Regions from separate parts of the Enterobacter sp. MG-EB028 genome, predicted to be linked through region 2. Evidence: predicted binding sites of a transcription regulator. Region 2 holds the regulator's gene; each other region holds the start of a gene.
The links. The regulator PhoB, encoded in region 2, activates phosphate uptake and scavenging genes when phosphate is short. The targets are predictions, from matches to a motif close to CTGTCATAAAACTGNCNNAT.
Positions count from the first base shown of each region.

Region 1: a site for PhoB is predicted at 8,983-9,002, ahead of ACR42C_RS07285 (phosphoethanolamine transferase). Genes of this name have one in related genera too.
Region 3: a site for PhoB is predicted at 9,591-9,610, ahead of pstS (phosphate ABC transporter substrate-binding protein PstS). Genes of this name have one in related genera too.

Region 1 is NZ_CP195079.1:1,537,800-1,548,435, reverse strand. Features, by position in the region: gene ACR42C_RS07325 (glycoside hydrolase family 1 protein) at 1-1,267, opposite strand, end outside; gene ACR42C_RS07320 (aldo/keto reductase) at 1,418-2,458, opposite strand; gene ACR42C_RS07315 (efflux transporter outer membrane subunit) at 2,561-4,084, opposite strand; gene ACR42C_RS07310 (DHA2 family efflux MFS transporter permease subunit) at 4,084-5,655, opposite strand; gene ACR42C_RS07305 (HlyD family secretion protein) at 5,652-6,746, opposite strand; gene ACR42C_RS07300 (anion transporter) at 6,848-7,957, opposite strand; gene mntR (manganese-binding transcriptional regulator MntR) at 7,954-8,427, opposite strand; gene mntS (manganase accumulation protein MntS) at 8,611-8,739, shown strand; gene ACR42C_RS07285 (phosphoethanolamine transferase) at 9,009-10,589, shown strand.
Region 2 is NZ_CP195079.1:1,055,014-1,065,649, reverse strand. Features, by position in the region: gene brnQ (branched-chain amino acid transporter carrier protein BrnQ) at 1-433, opposite strand, end outside; gene phoR (phosphate regulon sensor histidine kinase PhoR) at 843-2,138, opposite strand; gene phoB (phosphate response regulator transcription factor PhoB) at 2,160-2,849, opposite strand; gene sbcD (exonuclease subunit SbcD) at 3,037-4,242, shown strand; gene sbcC (exonuclease subunit SbcC) at 4,239-7,370, shown strand; gene mak (fructokinase) at 7,446-8,351, opposite strand; gene rdgC (recombination-associated protein RdgC) at 8,475-9,389, shown strand; gene ppnP (pyrimidine/purine nucleoside phosphorylase) at 9,438-9,725, opposite strand; gene ACR42C_RS04890 (AroM family protein) at 9,797-10,474, opposite strand.
Region 3 is NZ_CP195079.1:4,858,990-4,869,625, reverse strand. Features, by position in the region: gene ACR42C_RS23035 (MFS transporter) at 1-181, shown strand, start outside; gene yidZ (HTH-type transcriptional regulator YidZ) at 150-1,121, shown strand; gene ACR42C_RS23025 (4'-phosphopantetheinyl transferase family protein) at 1,244-1,990, shown strand; gene ACR42C_RS23020 (NADPH-dependent FMN reductase) at 2,027-2,593, shown strand; gene adeP (adenine permease AdeP) at 2,686-4,023, opposite strand; gene yieH (6-phosphogluconate phosphatase) at 4,189-4,854, shown strand; gene phoU (phosphate signaling complex protein PhoU) at 4,911-5,636, opposite strand; gene pstB (phosphate ABC transporter ATP-binding protein PstB) at 5,663-6,436, opposite strand; gene pstA (phosphate ABC transporter permease PstA) at 6,484-7,374, opposite strand; gene pstC (phosphate ABC transporter permease PstC) at 7,374-8,333, opposite strand; gene pstS (phosphate ABC transporter substrate-binding protein PstS) at 8,462-9,502, opposite strand; gene glmS (glutamine--fructose-6-phosphate transaminase (isomerizing)) at 9,781-10,636, opposite strand, start outside.

The DNA.
Region 1 (10,636 bases), 480 kb from region 2:
CGCCGTAGCGCTTACGCATGTCACCCTGGGAGCTGAGAATGTCGATTAAGCCCCAGCCGAGGTAACCGATCACCTCCGCCCCGTCCTCGAACATCGCCGCCTTCATCGCGTCGATATGCGCCCGGTGGTAGTCGATGCGGTAGGTGTCCTCAATCGGGTTCACGCCGTCCCAGGACTCAATCACCCCGATACCGTTCTCGATCGGGAATACCGGCATCCGCCAGTCGTTGGCGTAGCGGGTGATGATGGTGCGAAAGCCCAGCGGATCGATCTGCCAGTTCCACTCGGTGGCCTTCAGGTACGGGTTGTTTTTATCGCCGTGCAGGAGGTAATAGTTCACCGGCGTGCCTTCCGGGATCGCATCGCTGTCCAGCGTTTTGCTGGCGTAGTAGCTGAAGGCCATATAGTCGTTTCTGGTACGCGCGAGAAGTGCTAAATCCTCGGCGCGATAGATATCACCAAAACCCTCCTGCTCCACCACCGCCATCACCGCCGGGCTGTAGCCCTGCCCGGCAAAGACGCGCAGCAGGTTCTGGTTGAGGAACTCGTCGTACTGCTGGGCGCAGAAGATATCGCGCGGTTTGCAGGTGGCCGGGTAGATCAGCTGGTGCGCCAGCATGCCGCCCATCAGCTTGCCCGGTTTGGTCTGGTGCAGATACTCGGTCAGCGCCATGTGCGCCACCATGGTGTGATGCTGCAACTCGTAGAGCTCGCGCAAGGTTTTCTCGCCTTTCATGTAGCCGGAAATGCGGAAGGCTTCCGGCATATGGAAGATGTTCTGCTCGTTGAAGGTCAGCCAGTACTTCACCCGGTCGCCGAAGCAGTCGATCATCTTTTTGCCGTAGCGGATAAAGGCGTCCATCACGCGGCGGTCGTTGAAGCCGTTGTACTCCTGCGCCAGCGCCAGCGGCATATCGAAGTGGTACAGGCAGATCATCGGCTCGATGCCGCGGGCGATCAGATCGTCAATAAAGCGGTCGTAAAACGCGATGCCTTCGTCGTTGAACGCGCCGTCACCCTGCGGACACACGCGGCTCCAGGAGATCTGGAAGCGGTAGCAGTTCATGCCCAGATCCTGCATCAGGTCAAAATCTTCCCGGTAGCGATGGTACGAATCGGTCGCCACTTTCCAGTCGGAGATGTTTTCCCCGGCTTCGCGAATGTCGTACACCGACATGCCCTTCCCGCCCTCGTTCCAGGCCCCTTCCGTCTGCATGCTGGATACCGAGTTGCCCCATAAAAAATTGGCCGGCAGCGATTTGTTCATGCTCTCTCTCCCTATATGACTAGTCATTTAAATATTCATGACTAGTCATATAGTCGAAGATAAAATGGCGATCAAAGAGGAGGATCGTTTTTTGTGAGCGATGCGGAAAAAAAGCCCCGGTAAGCGAAGCGTCACCGGGGAAAAGGAAGGTTACTGCTGTGCGAGCTGATTGCGGCGATATTCTCCCTGCCGCTCCAGCATCCAGCCCGGATATTCGCGCGGCAGCGCGCTCACCGCATCAAGCTGCTTAAGCTCGTCTTCGCTTAAGCGGATCCCGGTCGCGGCGATGTTGTCGTCCAGCTGATCGACACGTTTCGCACCAATAATCACGCTGGTCACGGCTTTTTGATGCAGCAGCCACGCCAGCGCGATTTGCGCGACGGAGACGCCCTTGCTTTCGGCAATCGTGCGCATCACGTCCACGCAGTCGAAGGCGCGGTTTTTATTCACCGGCGGGAAGTCGAACTCCAGACGGCGGCCTCCGGTTTCGCTCGTCCCGTCGCGGCCATATTTTCCGCTCAGCAGGCCACCCGCCAGCGGGCTCCAGACCATCAGCCCGACGCCTTCGCTCTGCATCATCGGTACCAGCTCGCGCTCAAGATCGCGCCCGGCGATGGTGTAGTAGGCCTGCAATGACGCAAAACGCGCCAGCCCCAGACGCTCGGAAATCCCGAGCGCTTTGGCTATCTGCCACGCCGCCCAGTTCGAGACGCCGATGTAGCGCACGTGGCCGTGCTGCACCAGGTTATCCAGCGCATAGAGCGTCTCTTCAATCGGCGTTACGGGGTCAAAGCCGTGAAGCTGGTAGAGATCGATATGATCCAGCTGCAGGCGACGCAGGCTCTCCTTCACGCTGCTGATGATGTGATAGCGCGAGCTGCCGCGCGAGTTCACCCCCGCGGTGCCCGTTTCGCCGAACACCTTGGTGGCAACCACCACATTCTCGCGCGGGACGTTGAGGTTTTTCAGCGCCTGCCCGAGGATCGCCTCCGAGCGCCCTTCCGAATAGACGTCGGCGGTATCGATAAAGTTGATACCCGCGTCCAGCGCGCGCCCTACCAGCTGTTCGGCTTCGCTCTGCTGCAGCTGGCCAATTTTTCCCCACATGCCGCCTTCACCGCCGAAGGTCATGGTGCCGAGGCACAGTTCAGAAACAAACAGTCCGGTGTTGCCCAGTTTTTGATAACGCATAAGTTAATCCTCGCATGTCGATTGGGTACCCGATAGTTATACCCGCCCCTCAGTCATCGCGAATGTGGCGTTCCTGTCCGTTTCTTGCCCAATCCTCTGAATTTATCCGCGCGGGGCGTCACCAAAGACGCTGTAATCCGGGAGCTGCACCTGCTGATAGGGCTCCCAGCCGCCGCCGAGCGCCTTGTAGAGCGCCACCAGATCGAGCGCACTCTGCACCTGCGCCTGAGCGCGCTGCTGCTCGGCCTGCGCCAGCTGACGCTGGGCGTCCAGCACGTCAATAAAGCTGGCGATCCCCTGCCGGTAGCTGTCGCTCGCTAAATCAAAGGCGTTTTGCAGGGCGTCAATCGTTTTAGCGAGACCCGCTTCACGCTGCTGGTCGGTACGGTAACTTACCAGCGCGTTTTCGACATCCCCGAGCGCCGTCAGGACCGTCTGGCGATAATCCAGCACCGCCGCCCCCTGCTGCGCGCGCGCCACCTTAACGCTGGAGACCAACCGCCCGCCCTGGAAAATGGGAATGGAGACCTGCGGCCCAAAGCTGTAGAAGTGGCTGCTCCAGTCGGTCAGCCAGTTGCTTTCGCTGTTGCGCAGGCCAAACTGCCCGGAGAGCGTAAAGCTCGGGAAAAGCTCCGCCACCGAGACGCCGATTTGCGCCGTCGCGGCGTGAAGGTTCGCCTCCGCTTCGCGCACGTCCGGACGGCGGCGCGCCAGCGTGGACGGAATACCCGTTTGCACGATATCCGGCAGCGCGGGCATTGGCTGCACGCTTTGCAGTTCCGCATCCAGCGCTCCCGGCGGCTTGCCGAGCAGGATCGCCAGGCCGTTCATCGCCTGGCGCTCCTGCGCCTGATACTGCGGTAGCTGCGCTTCGAGGTTGCCCAGCTGCGCCCGGGCGTTTTCCACATCCATCTGCGGCGACAGCCCGCCCCGCTGGCGGCTTTCGGTCAGATCCAACGTCTGCTGGGCGCTTTTAATCTGGGTATTCAGGGTGGCAATAATGCTCTGCGCCCCGCGCAGCTGTAGCCACGCGCGCGCCACTTCGGCTTCCAGCGACACCAGCGCGTCATTACGCTGCTCTATAGCCGCCTTCTGCTGAGCCTCCGCCGCCTCCACCTGACGGCGCACCTTGCCCCACAGGTCGATTTCCCACTGGGCGTCGAAGCTGCCCTGGTAGAGGTTAATCGGCTGCGTCAGCGGCCCCAGCGCGCCTCTGAGTTCAGGATCGACATTATCCAGCTGGTCGTAAACGCCGTGGGATTTCAGCTCCCCTTCCAGCCCGAGCTGCTGGCGCGTCGCCTGCAGATTGCCGTTCACCGACGGGAAAAATGCCCCGCCCGCCTGGTTAATCTGTTCACGCGCCCCGGCGATGCGCAGCACCGTCTGCTGCAGGGTCAGGTTTCCGGCGATGGCGCGCTCAACCAGGCTGTCGAGCTGCGGCGAACCGAAGGTTTTCCACCAGCGGGGATTGGTCGCGGCGGAGGTGGTTTGCGATTTCACCGCGCTGTCGCCCTTATCGTTCCAGTGCGTAACGGCGGGCGGCGCAGGCTGCTGGTAGTCCGGCCCGACGGCGCAGCCCACCAGCAGCATCACTATCATCAGGGGGTGTAAACGTCTGTGTATCATCAATGTGCTCCTGCACTCCCCTCGCTCTTAACCGGCGAGAGCAACAAACAAAACGGAATCAGTAACAAGGCCACCGCGCTCAGGATGGTGAAGACGTCGATGTAGGCCAAAAAGCGCGATTGCTCGATCATCGTCTGGTACATCCTCCCGGTGGCTATTCCCGTAGGGTCACCCACCTGGGTGGTGAAGTTTTGAATAGCCTGCGCGCTCTCGCGTATCGCCAGCTGGAACTGCTCGTTGAACGGCGAGGCGTGGTACGCAAGGTGCGCGCTGTGCGCCTGCGCGCGCTCGGTGATGGCGGCCGTCGAGAGCGAAATCCCTATGGACCCCGCCACGTTGCGGAACATGGTAAACAGAGCCGCCGCATCGGCGTTGAGCCGCCTCGGTATCGAGATAAAGGCGATGGTGGTGAGCGGCACAAACAGGAACCCCAGACCTATCGACTGGGCGCTGCGGAACAGCACCAGCGTTTCGAAGTCGATATCCGGCGTCAGCGTGCGCGACCAGAAGAACGACACCGCCAGACAGGTAAAGCCAAAGGCGATGATCCAGCGCGTCTGCACCACCGGCATCAGCTTCAGCACCAGCGGGATGGTTAACACAATCAGCACCGCCCCGGGCGAGAGCACCAGCCCGGACCAGGTGGCGGTATAGCCCAGATCCTGCTGCGCCAGCTGCGGGATCACCACCGAGCTGCCGTAGAGGATCATCGCCATCCCCGCCATCAGCAGGCTGGAGATCGCGAAGTTGCGGTCCTTCATGCAGTGCAGATCCACCACTGGCTTTTTGGCATACATCAGCCAGTAGATTGCGCCGATAATGCCGACCAGCGTCAGCACCGCGAAGGTGCGGATAAAGTTCGAATAGAACCAGTCGTCATCCTCGCCCCGGTCGAGCATCACCTGCAAACAACCGAGACCAAGGGCGATCAGGCCGATCCCTGTCCAGTCAATTGTCAGCTTCTCTTTTGATTTGCTCTCCCACGGCGGATCTTCCAGCAACTGGTAGATCGCCAGCACCGTGACAATCCCCACCGGGATGTTGATAAAGAACACCCAGCGCCAGGAGTAGTTGTCAGTGATCCAGCCGCCCAGCGTCGGGCCGAGCACCGGCGCAACGATAATCGCGATCGAGGAAAGCCCGAACGCTTTGCCCCTGTCCTCCGGCTTGAAGTAGTCGAGCAGCACCGACTGCTGGGTGGGCTGTAGCCCACCGCCAAAGAAGCCCTGCATCACGCGGAACAGGATAATTTGCCACAGCTCGGTGGCAATGCCGCACAGGAACGAGCAGATGGTAAACATCACGATGCAGATCAGGAAGAACTGCTTGCGGCCAAACAGCCGGCTCAGGAACGCCGAGATGGGCAGCACGATGCCGTTCGCCACCAGGTAGCTGGTCAGCACCCAGGTGGATTCGTCATAGCTGGCCGAGAGCGACCCCGCAACGTGCGGCAGCGCGACGTTGACGATGGTGGTGTCCAGAATTTCCATAAACACCGCCAGGGTGACGACAATCGCCACCGCCCACGGATTGCTGGCGGGCTTCCAGTTATCGTGGCTGTGATCCGTCATTCCACGGTAACCTTCGGTTCAACCGACAGCCCCAGCGGCAGCGGCTTGTTTGGATCAAGACCTTTATCAATGACGATTTTTACCGGCACGCGCTGAACAATCTTCACAAAGTTACCGGTGGCGTTTTCCGACGGGAAGGCGGAGAAGCGCGAACCGCTGCCCTGCTGGATGCTGTCGATATGGCCCTCAAGTTCCATATCCGGCCAGGCATCCACGGAGACGCTGACCTTATCGCCGGGCTTCATGCGCTCAAGCTGGGACTCTTTAAAGTTCGCCACCACCCACACGTTCGGGGAAACCAGCGAGAACAGCGCGGTGCCCGCCTGCACCAGCGTGCCGGGCTGCACGTTGCGTTTGGTGACAAAGCCGTCGAACGGAGCGCGGACTTCGGTGTAAGAGAGGTTCAGGTTGGCGGTTTCCAGCTGCGCTTTGGCCTGATCGACCTGACGCTCGCGGGCTTCGACGTTGGTCTCCTGCTGTCGAATTTGCAGCTGAACCTGCTCCGCCACTTCCAGCTGCGCCTGGGCGCTGGCCAGACCAGCCTGGGCGCTGCGTAGCTGAGCATTCGCGGAATCAATACTTTGCTGGGTGGTCGCGCGCGGGTCGACGCCGCGCTGGCGACGGTACTCTGCCTGCGCGTTCGCCAGATCGGCCTGCGCTTTCAGCACCTGCGCTTTAGCTTCATCACGCTGGGCGGGATACTGCACTTTTGAGAGCGCCAGCTGCGCCTGGGCCTGATGGAGCTGCGCGATAGCCAGCCCAAGCTGCGCCTGAGCCTGATCGCGCTGCGCGGTGGTATCACGCGGATCGATGACTACCAGCAGGTCGCCCTTTTTCACACGCTGGTTATCGCGCACGCGCAGCTCGGTAACGTAGCCCGCCGTCTTGGGGGCAATCGTCACCACATCGCCGTCGGTAAAGGCGTCGTCGGTCGTCTCTTCGTTACGGGTTAAAAACCACCAGACCAGCGCCACAACGACCATTACCACCACGACAATGCCGAGGATAATTAACGGTTTCTTGCCCGGGCGCTTACGCTCATTATTGTTTCTGTCCTGCTCGTCAGCAGGCGGGTTTTGATCTTCAGCCATAGTTCAGCAACGGTCCTGTCAGTGAGCGGCATCACACTATGCCGTTCACTAAAGCTAGGACGTTGCTATACGTTTGCCAGGAAAAACTGACAAATTGCGCACTATATGAGAAGGAATAGTCCGAAACCGATCGCCGCAGCCCAGAGCAGCATCGGAATCGACCAGAGATGGAAGCGCCACCAGATGCGGCGGTCGTTGGCCATGCGCAGGGCGATCAGGTTTGCCAGGGAGCCGGGCAGCAGCCCAAACCCGCCAATGTTAACCGCCCAGGCCAGCAGCGTGTCCGGCGGAACGTAGTTGAGCAGCAGAATGGTGGCAGGCACGTTGCTGATAAACTGCGACAGGCCAATCGCCGTCAGCCACAGCCCCGGCTGCGACAAGCCGCTGACGCTGTGCAGAACGTTTTGCAGTACCGGAAGCTGGATAAGAAGATGCACATCAATAAACATCGCCATAAAGACCAGCAGCAGCGTCCAGTCCACGCTCACCAGCACGCGCCGTGCCAGTACGACAAAGCCCGCAGCGACGAGCAGGACGCCCGCCAGCTCGTACTTCAGCTCCAGGGCAAACAGAAAGACGATATACAGCCCGAGGCAGCTCCAGACCAGCCGCGGCTGCCACTGCGGGCCCGTGGTCCCGCTATGGTATTGCAGCTTTTTATCCGGAAACGCGAACCAGCACACTGCCAACAGCGACAGCATCATCACCAGCGCGAGAGGCGCCATCTGCCAGGTAAAGGCAGCGAACGACAGACCGGAACGTCCCCAGAGGAGGATATTTTGCGGGTTGCCGATAGGGGTCAACAGAGAACCCGCGTTAACGGCGAGCGCTTCAAAGATGATCAAGCGGCTGACCGGGATCTCGCACAGCTTACGCAGCGTGAGCGTGAGGGGCACGATGATAAACAGCGCCACGTCGTTGGTCAGAAACGTTGACAATACCGCAGCGGAGAACACCATAAACAGGGCCAGCCTGCGCTCGGTGGCAAAACGGCGCACCATTTTACGGCCCAGCACGTCAAAATAGCCGCTCAGCTCGACCCCTTTGGTCAGCATCATTAACCCGCTCAGGGTAATGATGGTGCGCCAGTCAATCGCCGCAGACCAGGCCTGTGGCGCAAACGGCACAAACAGGCTTAACGCTGCGCCAATAATTAATAAGAGATGGAAGAAACGATCGCGTGACAGGGCCTGCAGTCCAGGGATTTTCATTCAGCGGAGGGACCATATTTAAGGGTAAACTCACGAAACTTCACCAGCGTCTCTTCGCTAACGTGGTGTTCCATTCCTTCCGCATCCCGGCGGGCAATTTCCGGGCTGACGCCCAGCACCAGCAAAAAATTCTCGACAAGCTGGTGACGCTCGCGGCTCTCCTGCGCAAGCTTCTCCCCTTCCGGCGTCAGAAACACGCCGCGCCAGGGGATCATTTCAATAAGGCCCACCGAGGCCAGACGTTTTAACATTTTCGCGACCGTCGGCTGCGAAACCCCCAGCCTGGCGGCCATATCAACCTGACGCGCTTCCCCGACCTCGCGGATCAGATCGGAAATCAGCTCAACATAATCATCAATTAGTTCACGCCGGTGCGCCTCACGGACCTGGCGAAAACCTTCGACATGTTCTTCAACATTCACCAGTTGCGTCGTTTTCCTCATTGTTGGCTTACCTGCACGACGGTTCATTGTACTTCCTCAGTGGGGTGACGCTTCCAGCGCCCGGTATCGAGAGCGCACATTGTAAACCATAGCTCTGCAAGCACAAAAAATTAACGAAATAGCCATAGCTATACAATATAGCCTGTGCTATATCTGTATGTAATGCAGTCACCCTTCACGGATCGAAGGGATCAAAAATCAGGAGGTCTTATGAACGAATTCAAGAGGTGTATGACCGTGTTTACCCACTCTCCTTTTAAAGTGCGCTTAATGCTGTTGAACATGCTGTGCGATATGTTTAACAACAAACCGCATCAGGACGACAAACCTTCCCACTAAGCGGCGTTGCGGTACGCCGCTTCATTTTTCTGTCACATTTCCGCTGTAAACTGACCAATTCCCGATTATTTTTGCGGATTTGCAGCCCCCTTCGCAAAACATCTGTTTAGCAACTGTTGACCTTAATTCACGCTCGCACTATCTTCTTGCAGCCCTGCACAATTTGCGGCTCGCTGAAGCGGACCTCTCATTCCCTTTCCACGCACTGTCCGGCAGGCTTTGACCCTTGGCGCCAGGGTGAGCACATGGCGTTTTTGTGATAGTGACCTATGAATGTAACCCTGATAGATACCATCGTTACCCGCAGCCGGTTAAGCCCGTGGACGGGATTTTACTTTTTGCAGTCGCTGCTGATTAACTTTGCGCTCGGCTATCCCTTCAGCCTGCTTTATGCGGTGGCTTTCACCTGTGTGCTCCACGTACTGTGGAGGAGTGCCCCGCGCGTGCAGAAAGCGTTTGTGGGGGTCTGTTCGCTGGTTGCTGCGATGTATTTCCCGTTTGGTCAGGCCTACGGCTCGCCAAACTTTAATACCCTGCTGGCGCTGCACTCGACCAACATGGAAGAGTCGACGGAGATCCTGACGATCTTCCCGTGGTACAGCTACGTGGTAGGGTTATTCATCTTCGCGTTGGGCGTTATCGCCATCCGCCGTCGGTCGGGCGAGAAAAAATCCTGGGGTAAAATCGAAATACTCTGTCTGGTCTTCAGCCTTGCCGTGGCGTTCGTCGCCCCCATCCAGAATATTCCCTGGGACGGTAAGCTAAGGCTCATCAATATCGGCTATCCGGTTTTCCGCTTCGTTAAAGACGTCGTTGTCAACAATAAAGAGGTTCTCGACGAGCAGGCGCGCATGGCTGAACTTTCCAATATGAAAGACACCTGGAACGTGCTGGCGGTTAAGCCGAAATATCATACCTACGTGGTGGTGATTGGCGAGAGCGCACGTCGCGACGCACTGGGTGCCTTCGGCGGGCACTGGAATAACACGCCGTTTGCCAGCTCGGTCAACGGCACCCTGTTTACCGATTATGTTGCGGCCAGCGGCTCGACGCAGAAATCGCTTGGCCTGACGCTGAACCGCGTGGTGGATGGCAAACCTCAGTATCAGGATAATTTTGTTACGCTGGCCAACCGCGCCGGTTTTCAGACCTGGTGGTTCTCCAATCAGGGGCAAATTGGCGAATACGACACGGCCATCGCCAGTATTGCTAAGCGTGCTGACGAAGTGCAGTTCCTGAAGAGCGGCGACTTTGAAGCCGACAAAAACACCAAAGACGAGGCGCTGCTGAAGATGACGGCGCAGGTCTTTGCTACCCCGCGCACCCAGCCTCAGCTGATTGTTCTCCACCTGATGGGATCGCACCCGCAGGCCTGCGATCGCACTGGCGGGAAATACGCAGAGTTTGTGCAGTCAAAAGAGACCTCTTGTTATCTCTACACCATGACGCAAACTGACGATCTTCTCAGCAAGCTGTATGATCAGCTGCGCAACACGGGCGAAAGCTTCTCTGTGGTCTATTTCTCGGATCACGGGCTGGCGTTTAAAGAGCGTGGCAAAGAAGTCCAGTATCTGGCGCACGACGACCAGTTCCAGCAGAACTTCCAGGTGCCGTTTATGGTGCTGTCGAGTGATGATAAAACGCATCGCGTCATTAAAGCGCGGCGCTCGGCGAATGATTTCCTGCAGTTCTTCTCACAGTGGACGGGGATTAAGGCCAAAGAGATAAAAAATAGTTACCCGTTTATCTCCAACAAGAAAGCGCCCCCAGTGTACGTTACCAACTTCAAGTTACAGAAAGTTGACTACAACCATCTGGGTACGGATATTTTTGATATTAAGAGTAAGTAGTTTCTGCCGTCTCGTGCGGTCTGATGCCCTCACCCTGGCCCTTTCCC
Region 2 (10,636 bases):
CCAGCAGCTTGCCCGGATAGAGGGAAACCAGGATCACGATGGCAAAGTAAATCAGGCTGTAGATAAACAGCGGCATCGCGCCGTCGCCGGTCAGAGGAGCAATACCTACTTCGAAGGAAACGGTCGCGGTACGCGGGGTCGCAAACAGCGGGCCAACGGCCAGATAGCAGACGGTAGCCAGCAGTACGCCCGCCACTTTACCAATCGGGGTGCTGAGGCTATCCACGCCGCCGCCGACTTTCGCCAGCGCGACAACGGTCAGGACCGGCAGACCCACGGCAGTAATCAGGAAACCAAACGCGGCGGTCCAGACGTGTTCACCCGCCTGTAAGCCAACCATTGGAGGGAAAATGATGTTGCCTGCGCCAACGAACAGCGCAAATGTCATAAAGCCCAGCGCGATAATGTCACGCGATTTTAAGTGATGGGTCATAAAACCTTACTGCCTGTGGATGTGGTGTTGAAAACGTTGAGATTTTCGATTCCCCTGACGGGACGATACAGCCGAAAATTTGCTCAATTTCAGCGGGAAATGCTCCCGTCCTGGCGTGGAGAAGAATAGTTTTTCGATTTACCACGCAAATACAGTCGGTCTGACAGTATCTGGGGGGCAATTTAAACGCTTATAACGTTTAAAGGCAAGGTGGGATCGTAAAACCAGAACAATATGCCAGCATGAAAATATACTCCAGCACAATACGCTAATTATAAGAAAAACCCATGGCTAATCATGCGAACAAAAAACAGACAGCCGTATAAAATTCACACGCGTTTCGCTTGACTGCAAAGCAAACGGGCCAGCAAACGCTGACCCGTGGAAAGGTAAAATGACATACCTGCCGTCAGGCGCTCTTTTTGGCAATTAATCGTTCCGGGATAACGAAACTGAAGCGGGTTCCCTTACCCAGGGTACTCTGGATATCAAGACGGCTTTCATGGTGATTCACCGCGTGTTTCACAATCGCCAGCCCCAGTCCGCTCCCCCCCGTTTGCCGGGATCGCGCTTTATCCACCCGGTAGAAACGCTCGGTCAGGCGCGGAATATGCTCCGGGGCAATCCCCGGCCCGTTATCCTCCACGCTAAACTCGGCGCCTGTCGGCGTATGCTGCCAGCGCACTACGATATCCGTCCCTTCCGGCGTATGGTTTACCGCGTTGTACACCAGGTTGGAGATGGCGCTACGCAGTTCATCTTCGCTGCCCAGCACCTTCAGCGTATTGTCGACCTCAAAGGTCAGCTGATGTTTTTTATGGCTTAACGTCTGCGCTTCACGCTCAACGACGCGCAGCATCATTGGCACATCTATGGTGTCATTCAGCGCAAGCGACGGCGCCGCTTCAATCTTCGAGAGCGTCAGCAGCTGTTTCACCAGCCCTTCCATACGGTGCGTTTGCTCACGCATCGTGTGCAGCGCTTTTTCACGCGGCGCGCCTTCCAGGGTTTGCTCCTGCATCATCTCCAGGTAGCCCTGCAGCACGGTCAACGGAGTGCGTAGCTCGTGGCTCACATTGGCGAAGAAGTTACGACGCGCCCCTTCCAGCTGGTGCATCTGGGTAACGTCGCGCGCCACCATCAGCCACTGGCGATCGCTGTAGGGCATAACGCGGATTTCCAGATGGCGACCGTTATTCAGCTTCAGATTGTGGGGACGGGTAAAATCACGCTTTTTCAGATACAGCGTGAACTCGGGATAACGCAGAAGGTTGAGGATGTTCTGACCATTATCGTCCGGCCAGCGCAGACCCAGCAGCTGTTGCGCCAGGCCGTTACACCAGAAGATCGTTCCTTCTTCGGTCGTCAGGATCACCGCATCCGGCAGCGACTCTGCACCGCTGCGAAAGCGTTTGATCAGGCTTCCCAGCTCGCGACGGCGCTTTTTATTACGCATCTGCATTTGGTGCAGACCGTACAGCAGCGGCTCCCAGCTGCCGCTTCCCGGCGGCGGCGTCATGCTGCGGTCAACCCACAGCCACCATGAGAGACGCAGCAGGTTCCAGAAATGCCAGACTAACAGCCCGGTGACCGCCGCCAGCAGAAACCACGGCAGATGCCCAAGAAAGGCCCCCAGAAGAAGGGCCGGAATACAGCATAAGATCAGTTCAAAGACGAGCCTTTTCCATGACAGACGTTCCAGCACGCGTCACACTCCTGTCATTGTTCAGAAACGGGTCGAGAAACGATAACCCGTGCCGCGGACCGTCTGTACCATGCGATCGTGGCCGCTCAGTTCCAGCGCTTTTCGCAGGCGGCGGATATGTACGTCAACCGTCCGGTCTTCGACATACACGTTAGTTCCCCAGACGTTATTCAGCAACTGCTCGCGGCTGTAAACGCGTTCCGGATGGGTCATAAAGAAGTGCAGGAGTTTAAATTCGGTAGGCCCCATGTCGAGGGGGTTTTCGCCGGTCATCACGCGGTGTGAGGTGGGGTCAAGGCTGAGGCCCTGCATTTCGATCACCTCTTCCACCGCCATCGGCGAAATTCGGCGCATCACGGCTTTAATGCGCGCAACCAGCTCTTTCGGGGAGAAAGGCTTGGTAATGTAATCGTCCGCGCCGGTCTCCAGACCGCGCACGCGATCCTCTTCCTCTCCGCGCGCCGTGAGCATCACAACCGGAATATCGCGGGTCAGCGCTTCACGCTTCAGGTGTTTGATAAACTGCAGTCCGGAGCCGCCGGGCAACATCCAGTCAAGCAGAATCAGATCGGGCCAGGGTTCATTCAGCTGGTTCACCGCGCTGTCATAATCTTCCGCTTCAACCGGCTGGAAGCCATTTTGTTCGAGCACGAAGCACACCATTTCACGAATTGGAGCTTCATCTTCTACGACCAGAATACGTCTCGCCATACTTTGCCCTGTCTTATCTTATTTAAGTTACAAGTTTGTAATGCGGCGCCATTATGCGTCAGTTTTATGACAGATTTATGAAAAACAGTACCACTACAAATGGCAAACTGTTGTTTTATTACAGCGGTTATTTTCCTCTCCCTGACAGTTTATAATCGCCCGCATCGTTTTTCGCCACGGATCTCCTATGCGCATACTTCACACCTCGGACTGGCATCTGGGTCAAAATTTTTACAGCAAAAGCCGTGCGGCTGAACATGAAGCGTTCCTGAACTGGCTGCTGGAAACGGCCCGGACGCACGAGGTGGACGCGATTATCGTGGCGGGTGACATCTTTGATACCGGCTCGCCCCCCAGCTATGCGCGTGAGCTGTACAACCGCTTCGTGGTCAACCTGCAGCAGACCGGCTGTCATCTGGTGATTGTTGCCGGCAACCATGATTCCGTCGCGACGCTCAATGAATCCCGCGACATCCTGGCGTTTCTCAATACCACCGTGGTCGCCAGCGCCGGGCACGCGCCCCAGATCCTGAAAAAACGCGACGGCACCCCGGGGGCGGTACTGTGCCCCATTCCGTTTTTACGGCCGCGCGACATCCTGCAAAGCCAGGCGGGGCTGTCGGGTGCGGAAAAGCAGCAGCATTTATTACAGGCCATCACCGATTATTACCACCAGCAGCATGCCGATGCCTGCGCCCTGCGCGGTGAACAGGCCATTCCGGTCATTGCCACCGGGCACCTCACCACCGTCGGGGCCAGTAAAAGTGACGCTGTCCGCGAGATCTATATCGGCACGCTGGATGCGTTCCCGGCGCAAAACTTCCCGCCAGCCGACTACATCGCGCTCGGGCACATTCACCGTGCCCAGGTCATCGGCGGCTGCGAGCATATCCGCTACTGTGGTTCCCCTATTTCGCTCAGCTTCGATGAAACCGGGAAAGCCAAGTCCGTGCATCTGGTGAGCTTCAGCGAGGGTAAACTCAGCGCCGTCGAGACGCTGGAGGTACCGGTCACCCAGCCGCTGGCGGTGCTGAAGGGCGATCTGGACGCCATTACCGCCCAGCTTGAGCAGTGGCGCGGCGCGGAGCTTAACCCGCCCGTCTGGCTGGATATCGAAATCACCACCTACGACTATCTCCACGATATACAGCGGAAAATTCAGGCGCTGACCGAAGAGTTGCCGGTAGAGGTGTTGCTGGTGCGCCGCAGCCGCGAGCAGCGCGAGAAAATTCTGCTCGGCACCCAGCGCGAAACCCTCAGTGAACTGCGGGTAGAAGAGGTATTTGAACGCCGCCTGTCGCAGGAAGAGATCGATGATGCGAAGCGCGTCCGGCTCAACGAGCTGTTCAGCCATACCCTGCACGCCCTCAATGACGAGGAAGAAAACGCATGAAAATTCTGAGCCTGCGTCTGAAAAATCTCAACTCCCTCAAGGGCGAGTGGAAAATTGACTTCACCGCAGAGCCGTTTGCCAGCAACGGCCTGTTTGCCATCACCGGCGCAACCGGTGCGGGCAAAACCACCCTGCTCGACGCCATCTGCCTTGCGCTCTACCACGAAACGCCGCGCCTGAATAAAGTCTCTCAGGCGCAAAACGACCTGATGACGCGCGACACCGCCGAGTGCCTGGCGGAAGTGGAGTTTGAGGTGAAAGGCGTTGCCTATCGCGCCTTCTGGAGCCAGAACCGGGCGCGCAACCAGCCGGACGGGAACTTACAGGCACCGCGCGTGGAGCTGGCCCGCTGCGAGGACGGCAAGATTCTGGCCGATAAAGTTTCGGATAAACTGGAGCAAACCGCGGCGCTCACCGGGCTGGACTACGGCCGCTTTACCCGCTCGATGCTGCTCTCGCAGGGGCAGTTTGCCGCCTTCCTTAATGCCAAACCGGGCGATCGCGCAGAATTGCTGGAAGAGCTAACCGGCACCGAGATCTACGGTCAGATTTCCGCCATGGTGTTTGAAAAACACAAAGCTGCACGCGGCGTGCTGGAAAAGTACGAGGCGCAGGCGGCGGGCGTCGTGCTGCTCAGCGAAGCGCAACAGCAGCAGTTGCAGCAAAGTTTGCAGGCACTTACTGACGAAGAGAAAACCCTGCTGGCCCAACAGCAGCGACAGCAGAAAGATTTTCAGTGGCTTACGCGCCATGACGAGCTTGTGCAGGAGCAGCAGCGCGTCACCGCCCTGCAGCAGCAGGCGCAACAGGCGCTAACGAACGCGGCGCCGGAACTGGCAAAGCTCCAGCTTGCTCTGCCCGCCGCCCAGCTTCGTCCGCTCTGGGAGCACCAGCAGGAGCAAACCTCACGTCTGACGCAAACCCAGCAGCGAATTAACGAAGTAAATACTCGCTTACAGACTAAAACCGCACTGCGCGCGCGGATCCGCAATACCGCCCTGCGTACCCATGAGCGGCTACAGGCCGAACTGACGGCACTGGCGCAGTGGCTGGCGGAGCACGAGCGTTATCGCCTGCTGGGACAGGAAATTGCCGGCTGGCGCGCCCAGTTCTCACAGCTAAACCGTGACAAAAGTCAGCTCGCCGCACTTGCTGCGCGGATGACTGAGCTACGTCAGAAGCTGGCGGAGATGCCGGAAAATACGCTGACGCTGACGGCGGATGAGGTCAGCGCGGCCATGGAGCAGCAGTCCCGGTCCCGAACGCTGCGTCAGCAGCTGACGTCGCTCCATGCCCGCTATCAGCCGCTGCAAAAACGCCTGCGCCAGAGCGGTGAAAGCGCGCAAAAAGCCCAGGCTGAGCAGAGCAAGCTCAATGAAACGCTGGCGCTGCGCCGCCAGCGGTACAAAGAGAAACACCAGCACTATCTGGACCTGAAGGCCCTGTGCGAACGTGAAGCGACGATTAAAGATCTGGAAAGCTATCGCTCACAGCTTGAGGCAGGCAAACCCTGTCCGCTGTGCGGCTCCAGTGACCATCCTGCCGTTGAGCAATACCGGTCGCTTGAGCTGACGGATAACCAGCGCCGCCGTGATGCGCTGGAAAAAGAGGTCGCCGCGCTTAAAGAGGAAGGCCTGCTGGTGCTGGGGCAGGTGAATGCCCTGGCTCAGCAAATCCAGCGTGAGACAGACGAAGCGCAGGCCTTGTCTCAGGAGGAGCAAGCACTCACTAAAGCGTGGGTGGAGGCCTGCGCGTCTTTGAATATCGCATTGAATATTCAGGAGGATATCGCGCCATGGATGAACGAGCAGGAACAGTACGAGCGGCAGCTTTATCAGCTCAGCCAGCGCCTGACCCTGCAAAACCAGCTGAACGAGCAGGAAGCGCAGGAGCGCCAGTATCAGCAGCAGCTGACGGCCGCCCGCCAGGCGCTGGAACACACCCTGCTCGCACTCTCGCTTAGCATTCCCGAAGAGGGTAATGAAGCCGGCTGGCTGCACGCCCGCGAAGCGGAATTCTCTCAATGGCAGGAGAAGCAAACGCAGCACGGCGTGCTTCAGGAACATATAAACGCGCTGAAGCCGCTGCTCGACACGCTTCCGGCAACAAACAGCGAAGAGGCTGAACCGGCCATTCCTGATGGCTGGCGCGACATCCACAATGAATGCGTGTCGCTGCAAAGCCAGCTCACCGCCCAGCAGCAGCAGGAAGCGCTGGAGCACGAGCGCCTGCAGCAGTCGCAGACGCAATTCACCGCGGCGATCGCAGCGAGCTGTTTTGCCGATCGGGAGGCGTTCCTTGCGGCCCTGCTGGACGACGACGCTATCAGTCACCTCCAGCAGCTGAAACAGTCGCTGGAAAACCAGATACAGCAGGCCGCAGCCCTTTCCGGCCAGGCTAATCAGCAGCTGCAGGCGCACCTTGCGCTGCGCCCGGAAGAACTTGATGCGGATGCGTCAACTCTGCAAAGCCAGCTGCAGCAGCTGGCGCAACGGCTTCGCGAGAACACCACGCATCAGGGCGAGATCCGCCAGCAGCTTAAGCAGGACAGCGATAACCGCCAGCATCAGCAGGCGTTAATGCTGCAAATTGAAGAGGCCGCGCGCCAGGCAGATGACTGGGGATATCTGAACGCGCTGATTGGCTCCAGCACCGGCGACAAATTCCGCAAGTTCGCGCAGGGGCTGACGCTGGATAACCTGGTCTGGCTCGCTAACCAGCAGCTCAACCGCCTGCACGGGCGTTATCTACTGCAGCGCAAAGCCAGCGAGGCGCTGGAGCTGGAAGTGGTCGACACCTGGCAGGCCGATGCGGTGCGCGATACGCGTACGCTCTCCGGCGGCGAAAGCTTCCTGGTCAGCCTGGCGCTGGCGTTAGCGCTGTCCGATCTGGTGAGCCATAAAACGCGAATTGATTCCCTGTTCCTGGATGAGGGGTTCGGCACGCTCGACAGTGAAACGCTGGATACCGCGCTGGATGCGCTCGACGCGCTGAACGCCACTGGAAAAACCATCGGGGTGATCAGCCACGTTGAAGCGATGAAAGAACGCATTCCGGTGCAGATTAAGGTGAAGAAAATCAACGGGCTGGGGTATAGCAGGCTGGATAGGGTGTTTGCGGTGGAATAAATGGGGGGATCGTTCGGTCTGATGCCCTCACCCTGGCCCTCTCCCACAGGGAGAGGGTACTAACACAACATGCGTTTATTCCGGCCATAACCACGCCGCGCCTCGCACGCCGCTGGAGTCGCCGTGGACGGCTTTGCGGATCGGGGTTTCACACTCGCCGCCGAAGACCCACTGTTTCACCAGGTTCGGTACCGTGGCGTACAGTCGATCAACGTTGCTCATGCCGCCGCCGAGCACAATCACGTCCGGGTCAAGAATATTCACCACGTGCGCCAGCGATTTCGCCAGACGCATTTCGTAGCGGCTGAGCGCCAGTTCGGCCACGGGATCCTGTTCTTCCACCAGACGCATAATCTCGTTCCCCTTGAGCGGCTGACCGCTCAGGCGATGGTAGTCGGTCGCAAAACCGGTGCCAGAGATAAACGTCTCGATACAGCCCTGCTTGCCGCAGTAGCACGGCACCTCGGCGCGGTATTTAAGCTCATCTTCATCCATCCACGGCAGCGGGTTGTGTCCCCACTCGCCCGCCGTGCCGTTGCCGCCGATATGGGCACGTCCGCCAAAGGCCACACCCGCGCCGCAGCCGGTACCGATAATCACCGCAAACACGGTCTGCGCCCCGGCTGCCGCGCCGTCGATGGTCTCAGAGACCGCCAGGCAGTTAGCGTCGTTGGCCAGACGCACTTCCCGGTTCAGGCGCACGCTTAAATCTTTATCAAACGGCTGACCGTTGAGCCAGGTGGAGTTGGCGTTTTTTACCACCCCGGTATACGGCGAGATCGACCCCGGGATCCCCATCCCGACGCTGCCGGTTTGTCCTGTCGCCTGCTCGGCCATATCGACCAGCCGGGCAATCGTCTCGATCGTCTGGTGATAGTCATCGCGCGGCGTCGGCAGACGATGGCGAAACAGCTGTTCCCCCTGCTCGCTCAGTGCGATGACTTCTGTTTTGGTGCCGCCCAAATCAATCCCAATACGCACAAGACTCTCCTCATTATTTTGATTATCAACAGAGTAGAAGCACGCTTCCCGATTAGCAATGCAAGCGATGCGACAATTCGTTATCATGCCCGCTGATTTAACGACAAGGCCGTGGAAATTATCATGCTGTGGTTCAAAAATTTGATGGTTTACCGTCTCAGCCGCGACGTTTCGCTGCGCGCAGAAGAGATGGAAAAACAGTTAGCCGCTTATAGCTTTTCCCCTTGCGGTAGCCAGGATATGGCGAAAACCGGCTGGGTTCCGCCAATGGGCTCACAAAGCGATGCACTGACCCACGCCAGCAGCACGGGTCAAATCATCGTCTGCGCCCGCAAAGAAGAGAAAATTCTGCCCACGCCGGTGGTTAAGCAGGCGCTTGAAGCAAAAATTTTCAAGCTGGAAGCCGAACAGGGCCGCAAGCTGAAAAAAACCGAAAAAGATTCGCTGAAAGACGAAGTGCTGCACTCTCTGCTGCCGCGTGCCTTTAGCCGCTTCAGCCAGACGATGATGTGGATCGATACCGTTAACGGGCTGATTATGGTGGACTGCTCCAGCGCCAAAAAAGCCGAAGATACGCTGGCCCTGCTGCGTAAAAGCATCGGCTCTTTACCGGTCGTTCCGCTGGCGCTGGAAACGCCGATTGAGCTGACCCTGACCGAATGGGTCCGCAGCGGTACCGCGGCGCAAGGTTTCCAGATCCTGGACGAGGCCGAGCTGAAAGCCCTGCTGGAAGATGGCGGCGTGATCCGCGCGAAGAAGCAGGATCTGGTGAGCGACGAGATCGCCGTACACATTGAGGCTGGTAAAGTGGTCACCAAACTGGCGCTCGATTGGCAGCAGCGCATTCAGTTCGTGATGTGTGACGACGGCTCCGTGAAGCGTCTGAAGTTCTGCGATGAACTGCGCGATCAGAACGAAGATATCGACCGGGAAGATTACGCCCAGCGCTTTGACGCGGACTTTATCCTGATGACCGGCGAGCTGGCCGCGTTAATTCAGAATCTGGTGGAAGGTCTTGGCGGCGAAGCGCAGAGATAACAGGCAAAACGTAGGCCGGGTAAGCGTGAGCGCCACCCGGCTTATTTTTTATTTCAGGTAGCGGCACAGATAAGAGGTCGGCTCAGCAACCTGCAAATGGAACTCGCTGTGGCCAGGTACGTTGAAAACTTGCCCGGCAGCGTAAACTTTCCATTCCGTTTCACCCGGCAGTAAGACGTTCAGCGCGCCGCTGACCACCGTCATCTCTTCCGCTTCAGCCGTGCCAAAGGTGTATTCCCCTTCAGCCATCACGCCCACACTGGCGCGGCCAGTGCTGCTGCTGGTAAAACCGATGGATTTCACTTTACCGGAAAAGTATTCGTTACTTTGAAGCATGAACTGGCCCTTATATTCAGAGATAAAAATTCACTATAGGGGCCATGCTCATCACCTGTCACGCAAAATCATTACGTCAGAAGCTCTGAGGCCAGGCGAGCCATCAGAACGTTGGATAACAGCACCGGCACGTCCAGCGCCTTTTGCAGTAAATCGCGGTGATGCTGGTGGAAACCAAGACAGTCCAGAATCAACACATCTGCCCCTCTCTCCAGCAGCGCCTTCCCGGCAGCAATGAGTTTAGCCTCGCTGTCCCAGAAGGGATTTGCCAGCGCATACAGGGGCGTTTTTTCGAGCACATGCCATTTTGCTTCCTGGTTGTCCATGAGCTCCTCAATGGGCACAATAACCCCAACCTGGTGCCCGTCAACAATGGAGGCAACCAGCGGAGGAATAATTCGCATTGGCTCAAGCAGAATCGCATTACGCGCAATGAGTCCCTTAATGGGGGCGGTACTCATCAGCAAAATAACGTCATACGCTTGATTATCGAGGACTTCTATTACAGCCTGCAGCGAACGCTCAATTTTCTGTCGAGAAACATGCGCCAGTTTACCGTCGCTTAATAACGTCGCCAGGGGATCCTCCCCCGCCTCTACAGCGTAGTCTTCCATGACCTCTTTCCGACTCATCTTACCCAGCAGGCTAAGATGCGTGATCTGTTGTTCAGATACATGCTCGGTTAAGAGCGGTAACACTTCGCTTACAGGGACCACACCAATGGTGAGGATCGCCAACGTTGCCTTCATCTTCTTCGCCTTCCATCACTACAAAAACGTGTACACAGGTACAGGCTCACTACGCTGCACAGTTCGTTTTTTCAACAAAACAGCACCAAGCGTAGCAGGCGATCTTTGTCCCGAAATGTAAAGATCGCCTGCCGGTAACGGAGCTACCTGTAATAACTAAAT
Region 3 (10,636 bases), 1.1 Mb from region 2:
GGGGATCGCACAGGTCTGCGGCTCGTCTCTGTGGATATGGCTGGCGGCAGTCATCGGACTTAACGCGCTCAATATGCTGATCGGGATTCTGATTGCCTGTAGCATGGTCTGCATCACCTTACTTATGGTCATCCGGCCCGCGGCACACTATGAAGAAGCCCATCAGCAGTCTCGATCTTAACCTGTTGCTTTGCCTGCAGCTTTTGCTGCAGGAGCGCAGCGTCACCAAAGCTGCGAAGCGGATGAACGTGACGCCATCGGCGGTGAGCAAATCGCTGGCCAAGCTGCGCGACTGGTTTGACGACCCGCTGTTTGTCAAAACGCCGTTAGGGCTGCTGCCCACCCCTCTGACGGTCAGCCTGGAGCAGGATCTGGCCGACTGGATGCAAATCGGCAACCAGATCCTCGACAAATTCCACCATGATTCGCCAGGCGGGCTAACGTTTGTGCTGGCCGCCGAAACGCCGCTGATGCTCATCCGCTTTAACACCCTGCTGGAGCAGGTCAATCAGCGTTATCCGCAGGCGACGGTGAAGGTGCGTCACTGGGATTACGACTCACTGGACGCCATTACGCGCGGGGAAGTGGACGTTGGCTTCACCGGTCGTGAAACGCACCCGCGTTCGCGTGAACTGCTGAAGCTGATGCCGTGGTTTATCGACTACGAAATCCTGTTTAGCGACCGCCCATGCGTCTATTTGCGCGAGGACCATCCCGCTCTGCAGGAGGAGTGGAATCTGGAGACCTTCCTGCGCTATCCCCATATCAGTATCTTCTGGGAACGGAGCGACACCTGGGCGCTGGATGAGGTGCTAAAAGAGATGGGGCGGGAGAGAAACATTGCCATGTGTTTGCCGGGCTTTGAGCAGTCGATGTTTATGGCGGCACAGCCCGGCCATAACTATATCGCCACGGCTCCCCACTACTGTCGCCACTACAATGAACTCCACCAGCGGAAGCTGATCGCGCTTCCTATTCCCATTGACGAAGCGCAGGCTGAAAAGCTGACCGTTCCCTTCACGCTAATCTGGCATAAACGGAACAGCCATAATCCGAAAATTCTCTGGCTGCGGGAGACCATCAAGGCGTTGTACGGTGGCAGCGATCCAATTTTTGCCTAAGAAAATGTAAAGTTCGGCCCTCAGGCTTCTTTTACTCCTATTTACTGATTAAAACAGGAGTCAAGTTAAGCGATAATCATGTAACCGTTTAACCGATTACGACCATTATCAAGGAGCGAAAAATGGCAACGCACTTTGCAAGAGGGATACTTACAGAAGGACGTCTCGTATCGGCAAGACTCTCTTCAGCCTGTCACAGTGAGGCACTCAAACTCCCCGAACACCGCAGGACGCGGTTTTTAGCCTCCAGAGCGCTTCTCGCAGAACTGCTGTTTATGCTGTACGGCACCAGCGAACTGCCCGAGATCGTCACGCAACCAGAAGGCCGACCGGTCTTTGCCGACCCGGAACTCCCCCGTTTTTCTATTGCCTATACGGGGAATATCATTGGCGTGGCGCTGACCACCGAAGGCGATTGCGGGCTGGATATGGAACTTCAGCGTGCGACGCGGGGGTTTCATGGCGCAAGCCCGCACGATGACTACCCGCTTTCCAGCAATGAAAAGCTGTGGGTACGCAACCAGAACGATCCTGTTGAAGCCCGTGCCCAGCTCATCACCCTGCGCCAGAGCATTCGCAAGCTCTGCGGATGCGCTTCAGACGATGCCAGCCTGTTGCAATTGTTGCCGGGCTCCGGACGCCTGCGTGCCGCTAAAGCCACGCTTGTAGAGGCGCTCAGCGATGCAGAAGATGTGTTGATATGGTCTGTTGCAGTCAGCCCTGCCATCGAACGGCTAAAGATTTGGGAATTTGACAGCAAAGAGGGATGGAGTAGCCTTCCGGATGTGCCCGAGCGCGCCAACGAGCCCGCCGCACGCCTGATGCGTTTAACCAGTTTACCGGCAGAAAAAGCATTTACCCATAGCTGATCCAATCAGGGTCATCATGATGAAACAGGAGTAATCATGTCTGATACGTTGAAAGTAGTTACGTTACTGGGAAGCCTGCGCAAAGGTTCATTTAACGGAATGGTTGCCCGCACGCTGCCGCAGCTGGCCCCGGCAGGTATGGAAATTAGCGCCCTGCCATCTATTGGCGATATCCCGCTTTATGATGCAGATGTCCAGCAGGAAGAAGGGTTCCCGCAGAGCGTTGAGGCACTGGCAGAGCAAATTCGCCAGGCCGACGGCGTGGTCATTGTCACGCCGGAGTATAACTACTCGGTTCCGGGTGGCCTGAAGAACGCCATCGACTGGCTGTCTCGTTTACCGGAGCAGCCGCTGTCCGGCAAACCGGTGCTGATCCAGACCAGCTCAATGGGCGCGATTGGCGGCGCGCGCTGCCAGTACCATCTGCGCCAGATCCTGGTGTTCCTCGATGCGATGGTGATGAACAAACCGGAATTTATGGGCGGTGTGATTCAGAACAAGGTCGACCCGCAAACGGGTGAAGTGGTGGATCAGAGCACACGTGATCATCTCTCTGGACAGCTCACGGCGTTTGGGGATTATATCAAGCGGGTGAAGGCGTAAGATCACTGCGGCTTGATGCCCTCACCCTGGCCCTCTCCCTGTGGGAGAGGGAACAAACACTAAAGCCCTTTTCGAAGAAAAGGGCTTGCTGTTTATTTGGCGTCGATAAACACAATCTTCAGCACAAACAGCAGCGCCACGACAATCACGCATGGGCTGAGGTCGCGGAAGCGGCCGGTACCGATCTTCATTACGCAGTAAGAGATAAAGCCCAGCGCGATACCTTCGGTGATAGAGAAGCTGAACGGCATCATCACGGCGGTAATAAAGGCCGGCACCGCTTCGGTTAAATCTTCCCACTTCACGCGCGCCAGACTCGACGTCATCAGCACACCCACGTAAATCAGTGCGCCGGCTGCCGCATACGGTGGAACCATACCCGCCAGCGGAGAGAGGAAAATCACCAGCAGGAACAGGATACCTACCACCACCGCCGTCAGGCCGGTACGGCCGCCCACGGAGACGCCGGAAGAGGATTCAATGTAAGCGGTAACAGACGAGGTGCCAATGAAAGAACCCGCCACGGAAGAGATACTATCCACATACAGCGCCTGCTTCATGCGCGGGAATTTGCCTTTCTCGTCCGCCAGACCCGCTTTGTCGGTCACGCCAATCAGCGTACCGGAGGAGTCAAACAGGTTGACCAGCATGAAGGAGAAGATCACACCCGCCAGGCCCAGGTTCAGGGAGCCCGCCAGATCAACATGGCCAATCACGGTAGAGACGCTCGGAGGCGCAGAGACGATACCGTTATAGTGAACGTCGCCCAGCATCCAGCCCAGCAGGGTGGTCACCACGATGGACACCAGCACCGCCGCATGAATGTTGCGGGAGGCCAGGATCGCGATGATAAAGAAGCCCAGCACGCCCAGCAGCACGTTATGAGAGGTCAGATTGCCAATGCTTACCAGCGTTTCAGGGTTCGCCACGATCACACCGGCGTTTTTCAGCCCCATCATGCCGATGAACAGACCGATACCGCTGGTGATACCCACGCGCAGGCTCACCGGAATGTTCGCAATCATCCAGTAACGCACGCGGAAAATGGTCAGCAGCAGCAGGCCAATAGCGCCCCAGAAGATGGCACCCATGCCAACCTGCCACGGCAGACCCATCGCCTGAACCACCACGAAGGCGAAGAACGCATTCAGGCCCATTGCCGGTGCCAGCGCAACCGGCAGGTTAGCGAACACGCCCATCAGGATGCTGCCAAGCGCCGCAATCAGACAGGTGGTTACAAAGACGGCGCTGGTGTCCATGCCAGCGACGCCCAAAATTTGCGGGTTCACAAAAACGATATAGACCATCGTCAGGAAGGTGGTGAAACCTGCGATCACTTCGGTGCGTGCCGTTGTGCCGTGCTCGCGCAGTTTAAACACGCGCTCAAGCAGACCCTGACCAGATGTCTGGGTAGTGTGTTGTTGACTCATCATCAATTTCCGAACAAGGAGGGAAAATTCGTCGCTATCCTATACCAAAATGCGACAATAGTGGCGGTTACGTGATACTTTTTTCATTGATTTTGCTTATACGGCAACGATTGCGTCCCGGCGAACTGCCGTACGAAAACGTTAAACTTGTTAAAAGGGAAAGGCATGTCCGGAATTGAAGCGGTATTTTTCGACTGCGACGGTACGCTGGTCGACAGTGAGGTCATTTGTTCCCGCGCGTATGTCACCATGTTCCAGGAATTTGGCATTACGCTGGAACTCGAAGAGGTGTTCAAACGCTTTAAGGGCGTAAAGCTCTACGAGATTATCGACATCATTAACAAAGAACACGGTGTCAGTCTGGCAAAAGCGGATCTGGAACCGGTGTACCGCGCCGAGGTCGCACGCCTGTTCGATTCTGAGCTGGAGGTCATTGCAGGTGCAAACGCGCTGCTGGATGCGATGACGGTGCCGATCTGTGTGGTCTCCAACGGCCCGGTCAGCAAAATGCAGCACTCGCTCGGCAAGCTTGAGATGCTGCACCATTTCCCGGAAAAACTGTTCAGCGGCTACGATATCCAGCGCTGGAAGCCAGATCCGGCGCTGATGTTCCATGCGGCAAACGCGATGAACGTCAACGTGAAGAACTGTATTCTGGTGGATGACTCGTCTGCGGGCGCGCAGTCGGGGATTGATGCGGGGATGGAGGTGTTTTACTTCTGTGCCGATCCGCACAACAGGCCGATCGATCATCCAAAAGTAACGACCTTTACCGATCTGGCGCAGTTGCCGGAACTGTGGAAGGCGCGCGGATGGGATATTACTCGCTGAGTTTTCCCCTCACCCCGGCCCTCTCCCACAGGGAGAGGGTTAGGGTGAGGGTAAAATCACTCTTTCGGATCTTTACCCGCCAGCAGCTTGTCCAGCTCGTCGCCGCCCACATGGCGGAAGTCCTGACCTTTAACGAAGTAGAAAATGTATTCGCAAATGTTCTGGCAGCGGTCGCCGATACGCTCGATAGAGCGCGCGCAGAACAGGGCAGTTAGCACGCTTGGGATCGTCCGTGAATCTTCCATCATGTAGGTCATCAGCTGACGGACGATGCCCTCATACTCCTGGTCGACCTTTTTGTCTTCACGGTAGATACGCACCGCTTCGTCCAGATCCATGCGCGCGAACGCATCCAGCACGTCGTGCAGCATCTGCACGGTGTGACGACCGAGCGATTCCAGACTCACCAGCAGCGGCTGGTGCTGCTGAGAGAATTTCTCCAGCGCGGTGCGGCAGATTTTATCCGCCACGTCACCAATACGCTCCAGCTCGGCGATGGTTTTGATGATCGCCATCACCAGACGCAGGTCGCTCGCCGTCGGCTGACGTTTCGCGATAATGCGCACGCAGGCCTCGTCGATGGCAACTTCCATCATGTTGACGTTTTTGTCGCCTTCAATGACGCGCTTCGCCAGCTCGCTATCCTGGTTGTGCATCGCCGTAATCGCATCAGAAAGCTGCTGCTCGACCATGCCACCCATGGTCATTACCTGCGTGCGGATGCTTTCCAGCTCTGCGTTGAACTGGCCGGAAATGTGTTTATTAAGATTGAGGTTGTCCATGGTTTCTCCACATGCACTAAGGCAAATCAACCGTAGCGGCCAGTAATATAATCTTCAGTTTGTTTCTTCGCGGGCCGGGTGAACAGCGCATCCGTATCGCTGAACTCAATCAGCTCACCCAGGTACATAAACGCCGTGTGATCGGAACAACGTGCAGCCTGCTGCATGTTATGGGTCACGATAACCACGGTGTAATCCTGCTTCAGCTCGGTGATCAGCTCTTCAATACGACCGGTTGAGATCGGGTCCAGCGCCGAGCACGGCTCATCCAGCAGCAATACTTCCGGACGAATGGCGATACCACGCGCAATACACAGACGCTGCTGCTGACCACCGGAGAGAGAGTACCCGCTCTGGTGCAACTTATCTTTGGTTTCGTTCCATAATGCGGCCTTGGTCAATGCCCACTGCACGCGCTCGTCCATATCGGCACGGGAGAGCTTCTCAAACAGGCGAACGCCAAACGCGATGTTGTCATAGATGGACATCGGGAACGGCGTTGGTTTCTGGAACACCATCCCCACTTTGGCGCGCAGCAGGGCGATATCCTGGGCCTGGGTAAGAATGTTTTCGCCATCCAGGATAATTTCACCTTCAGCGCGCTGCTCCGGATAGAGCGAATACATTTTGTTAAAGGTACGCAGCAGCGTGGATTTACCGCAGCCGGACGGACCGATGAATGCCGTGACCTGGTTCTTCGCAATATCCAGGTTGATATTCTTCAGGGCATGGAATTTGCCGTAGTAGAAGTTCAAATCACGAACCTGAATCTTACCCGGGGCAGTATCAACCATACTCATTGACTCATTTCCTCATTCGGCGCCGCGATCTGCCGCGCCGTAAAAAATTAACCGTGTTTCTTCTTCGCGAAAATGACGCGCGCCAGAATGTTCAGCAACAGTACGCAAAGGGTGATGATCAGCACCCCGGCCCAGGCCAGCTGCTGCCATTCCGCGAATGGACTCATCGCAAATTTAAAGATCGTCACCGGCAGGTTGGCGATCGGCTGCATCATGTCCGTACTCCAGAACTGGTTGGAGAGGGCAGTAAACAGCAGCGGTGCCGTTTCACCGGCGATACGGGCGATAGCCAGCAGAATACCTGTCATGATCCCGGAGACCGACGCTTTCAGCGTAATCGCAGAAATCATTTTCCATTTCGGCGTACCCAGCGCGTAAGCCGCTTCACGCAGGCTGTCCGGCACCAGTTTCAGCATGTTTTCGGTGGTACGAATGACGATAGGCACCTGCAGCAGCGCCAGCGCAATCACGCCTGCCCAGCCGGAGAAGTGTTCCATTTGCGCAACCACGATGGTGTAAACAAACAGGCCCACGACAATCGACGGAGCGGAAAGCAGGATGTCGTTAATGAAGCGAATCACCTCTGCCAGCCAGGATTTACGCCCGTACTCCGCCAGATAGATACCGGCCATAATGCCCAGCGGCGTACCGAAGACCGTCGCCCACAGGATCAGCAGGCCACTGCCCGCCAGGGCGTTTGCCAGACCACCACCCGCCGTATTTGGCGGCGGCGTCATCTCGGTGAACAGCGCCAGAGACATGCCATCAATACCACGGGTGATGGTGGACATCAGGATCCAGATCAGCCAGAACAGGCCGAATGCCATCGTTGCCATGGAGAGCGTCAGCGCAATGCGGTTTTTGAAACGACGCTTCGCCTGCATTTTGCGGCGGGATTCCGCAAGCTGTGCGGTGCTTTGCATTTCGAGAGTTGCCATCAGCGTGCCCCCTCATTTTTCGCGAGACGCAGGATCATCAGCTTGGAAATCGCCAGAACAATGAAGGTGATAACGAACAGAATCAGGCCCAGTTCCATCAGCGCTGCGACGTGCAGCCCGGATTCCGCTTCGGCAAACTCGTTCGCCAGCGCGGAAGTAATGCTGTTACCCGGCATATAGAGTGAGGCGCTGTCGAGCTGATAGGTGTTACCGATGATAAAGGTGACTGCCATGGTTTCACCCAGCGCGCGACCTAAGCCCAGCATCACGCCACCGATCACCCCATTTTTGGTGAACGGAAGGACAATGCGCCAGATAACTTCCCAGGTGGTACAGCCGATGCCGTAGGCCGACTCTTTCATCATCACCGGGGTTTGTTCGAAAACATCGCGCATCACCGCCGCAATGTACGGAATAATCATAATGGCGAGGATCACCCCTGCCGCCAGAATACCGATACCGAATGCCGGGCCAGAGAACAGGGCTCCCACAAACGGAACGGCTGAGAGAACATTACCCACCGGTTCCTGGAAGTACGTGGCAAACAGCGGCGCAAAGATAAACAGACCCCACATGCCGTATACGATACTTGGGATGGCTGCCAGCAGTTCAATGGCAATACCCAGCGGGCGACGCAGCCAGCCCGGCGCCAGTTCCGTCAGGAACAGCGCAATACCGAAGCTTACCGGAACCGCAATCAGCAGGGCGATGAACGAGGTCACCAGCGTACCGTAAATCGGCACCAGCGCACCGTAGATGTCGTTCGGCGCGTCCCACTCTTTGGTCCACAGGAAGGAGAAACCGAATTTCTGAATGCTCGGCCAGGAGGAGAAAATCAGAGACACGATAATGCCGCCCAGCAGCAATAGCACAATCAGCGCAGCCAGTTTGACCAGCGCGCCGAAAATCATGTCACCTTTTTTACCCGGAGGGTTAAATGCAGGCTTGGTTGCAGCCATAAATTACTCTTCTTTATGAAACGTCTTACGAATATGCCCGGTGGCGCTGGCGCTTACCGGGCCTACAGGATGAACCGTAGGGCGGGTAAGCGTGAGCGCCACCCGCCATCTTCGTCAAAAATATCCTGTTAGTACAGCGCTTTACCGCTGCTGTCTTTCACGTTGGTTTTCCATGCAGCACGGACCTGCTCAACCACGCTGTCCGGCAGGCTGGCGTAATCCAGATCGTTAGCCTGCTTGCCGCCGTTTTTGTATGCCCAGTCGAAGAACTTCAGCACCTCAGCGCCCTGCTCAGGTTTCTTCTGCTCTTTGTGAACCAGGATGAAGGTCGTGGAGGTGATTGGCCACGCGCCTTCGCCTTTCTGGTTAGTCAGATCCTGCGCAAAGGATTTGCTCCAGTCAGCGCCTTTCGCGGCGTTAGCGAAGTTCTCTTCGGTCGGGCTTACCGGTTTGCCGTCAGCAGAAACCAGTTTGGTGTAAGCCAGGTTGTTCTGCTTAGCGTAGGCGTACTCTACGTAGCCGATAGAGCCAGGCAGACGCTGTACGAACGCGGCGATACCGTCGTTACCTTTTCCGCCCAGACCGGTTGGCCAGTTAACGGTAGAGCCGGAACCGACTTTAGATTTCCACTCTTCGTTCACTTTCGCCAGGTAGCTTGTGAAGACGAAAGAGGTACCGGAACCATCCGCGCGGCGAACCACGGCGATATTCTGTGAAGGCAGCTTCAGGCCTGGGTTGAGTTTAGCGATCGCTTCGTCATCCCATTTTTTAATTTTACCCAGGTAGATATCGCCCAGGGTTTTGCCGTCCAGCACCAGCTCGCCTGATTTCAGGCCTGGGATGTTAACAGCCAGCACAACACCGCCGATCACGGTTGGGAACTGGAACAGGCCTTCCTGATTCAGTTTCTCGTCAGACAGCGGAGCGTCTGATGCGCCGAAATCAACGGTATTCGCGGTAATTTGTTTTACGCCACCGGAGGAGCCGATACCCTGATAGTTAACCTTATTACCGGTTTCCTTCTGGTAGGTATCCGCCCATTTGGCATACACCGGCGCAGGGAAGGTTGCACCAGCGCCAGTCAGGCTTGCCGCTGCAAAAGCAGAGAAAGCGCTCAGAGATAAGGTCGCGGCGACAACAGTTGCGACAGTGGTACGCATAACTTTCATAATGTCTCCTGCAAGGATTTCGTAAATCATTGTTTAAGTGGCTACGATGAGCAAAATAGGACAAACAGGTGACAGATAAATGTACGAATTATGACAGTTTTATGACAATGAAAATTTCACTTAAAGAAAAAGGAAACTATATATATTTATCAATGATTTAAGTTGAAACATGGCAGCAGGGTTTCAGTAATATTTTCTTTATGTGACACTGAAAAAATAGCTGAAAATGACAGATTGTCATTAAAAAAGGCTCCACCTGATAGTGGAGCCTGGAAGGATTATTCTACGGTAACGGATTTCGCCAGGTTACGCGGCTGGTCAACGTCGGTGCCTTTGATCAGCGCCACGTGATAGGCCAGCAGCTGCAGCGGAACGGTGTAGAAGATCGGTGCAATCACCTCTTCCACGTGCGGCATCTCAATGATGTGCATGTTGTCGTTGCTGACAAAACCGGCATCTTTGTCGGCGAAGACGTACAGAACGCCGCCGCGGGCGCGAACTTCTTCGATGTTAGACTTCAGTTTTTCCAGCAGTTCGTTGTTCGGTGCCACAACGATGACCGGCATATCCGCGTCAATCAGCGCCAGCGGGCCGTGTTTCAGCTCGCCTGCCGCGTAGGCTTCTGCGTGGATGTAGGAGATCTCTTTCAGCTTCAGCGCGCCTTCCAGCGCAATTGGATATTGATCGCCACGCCCCAGGAACAGAGCGTGATGTTTGTCAGCGAAATCTTCCGCCAGCGCTTCAATGCGTTTGTCCTGAGACAGCATCTGCTCAATACGGCTCGGCAGCGCCTGCAGGCCGTGAACAATGTCATGCTCAACGGAAGCATCTTCGCCTTTCAGACGCGCCAGCTTCGCCACCAGCATCAGCAGAACGGTCAGCTGAGTGGTAAACGCTTTGGTGGAAGCTACGCCGATTTCGGTGCCCGCTTTCGTCATCAGCGCCAGATCGGATTCACGCACCAGAGATGAGCCAGGGACGTTACAGATGGCCAGCGAGCCCAGGTAACCCAGTTCTTTAGACAGACGCAGCGCTGCCAGCGTATCCGCCGTTTCGCCGGACTGAGAAAGTGTGATCATCAGGCTGTTGCGACGCACCGCAGACTTGCGATAGCGGAACTCAGACGCGATTTCC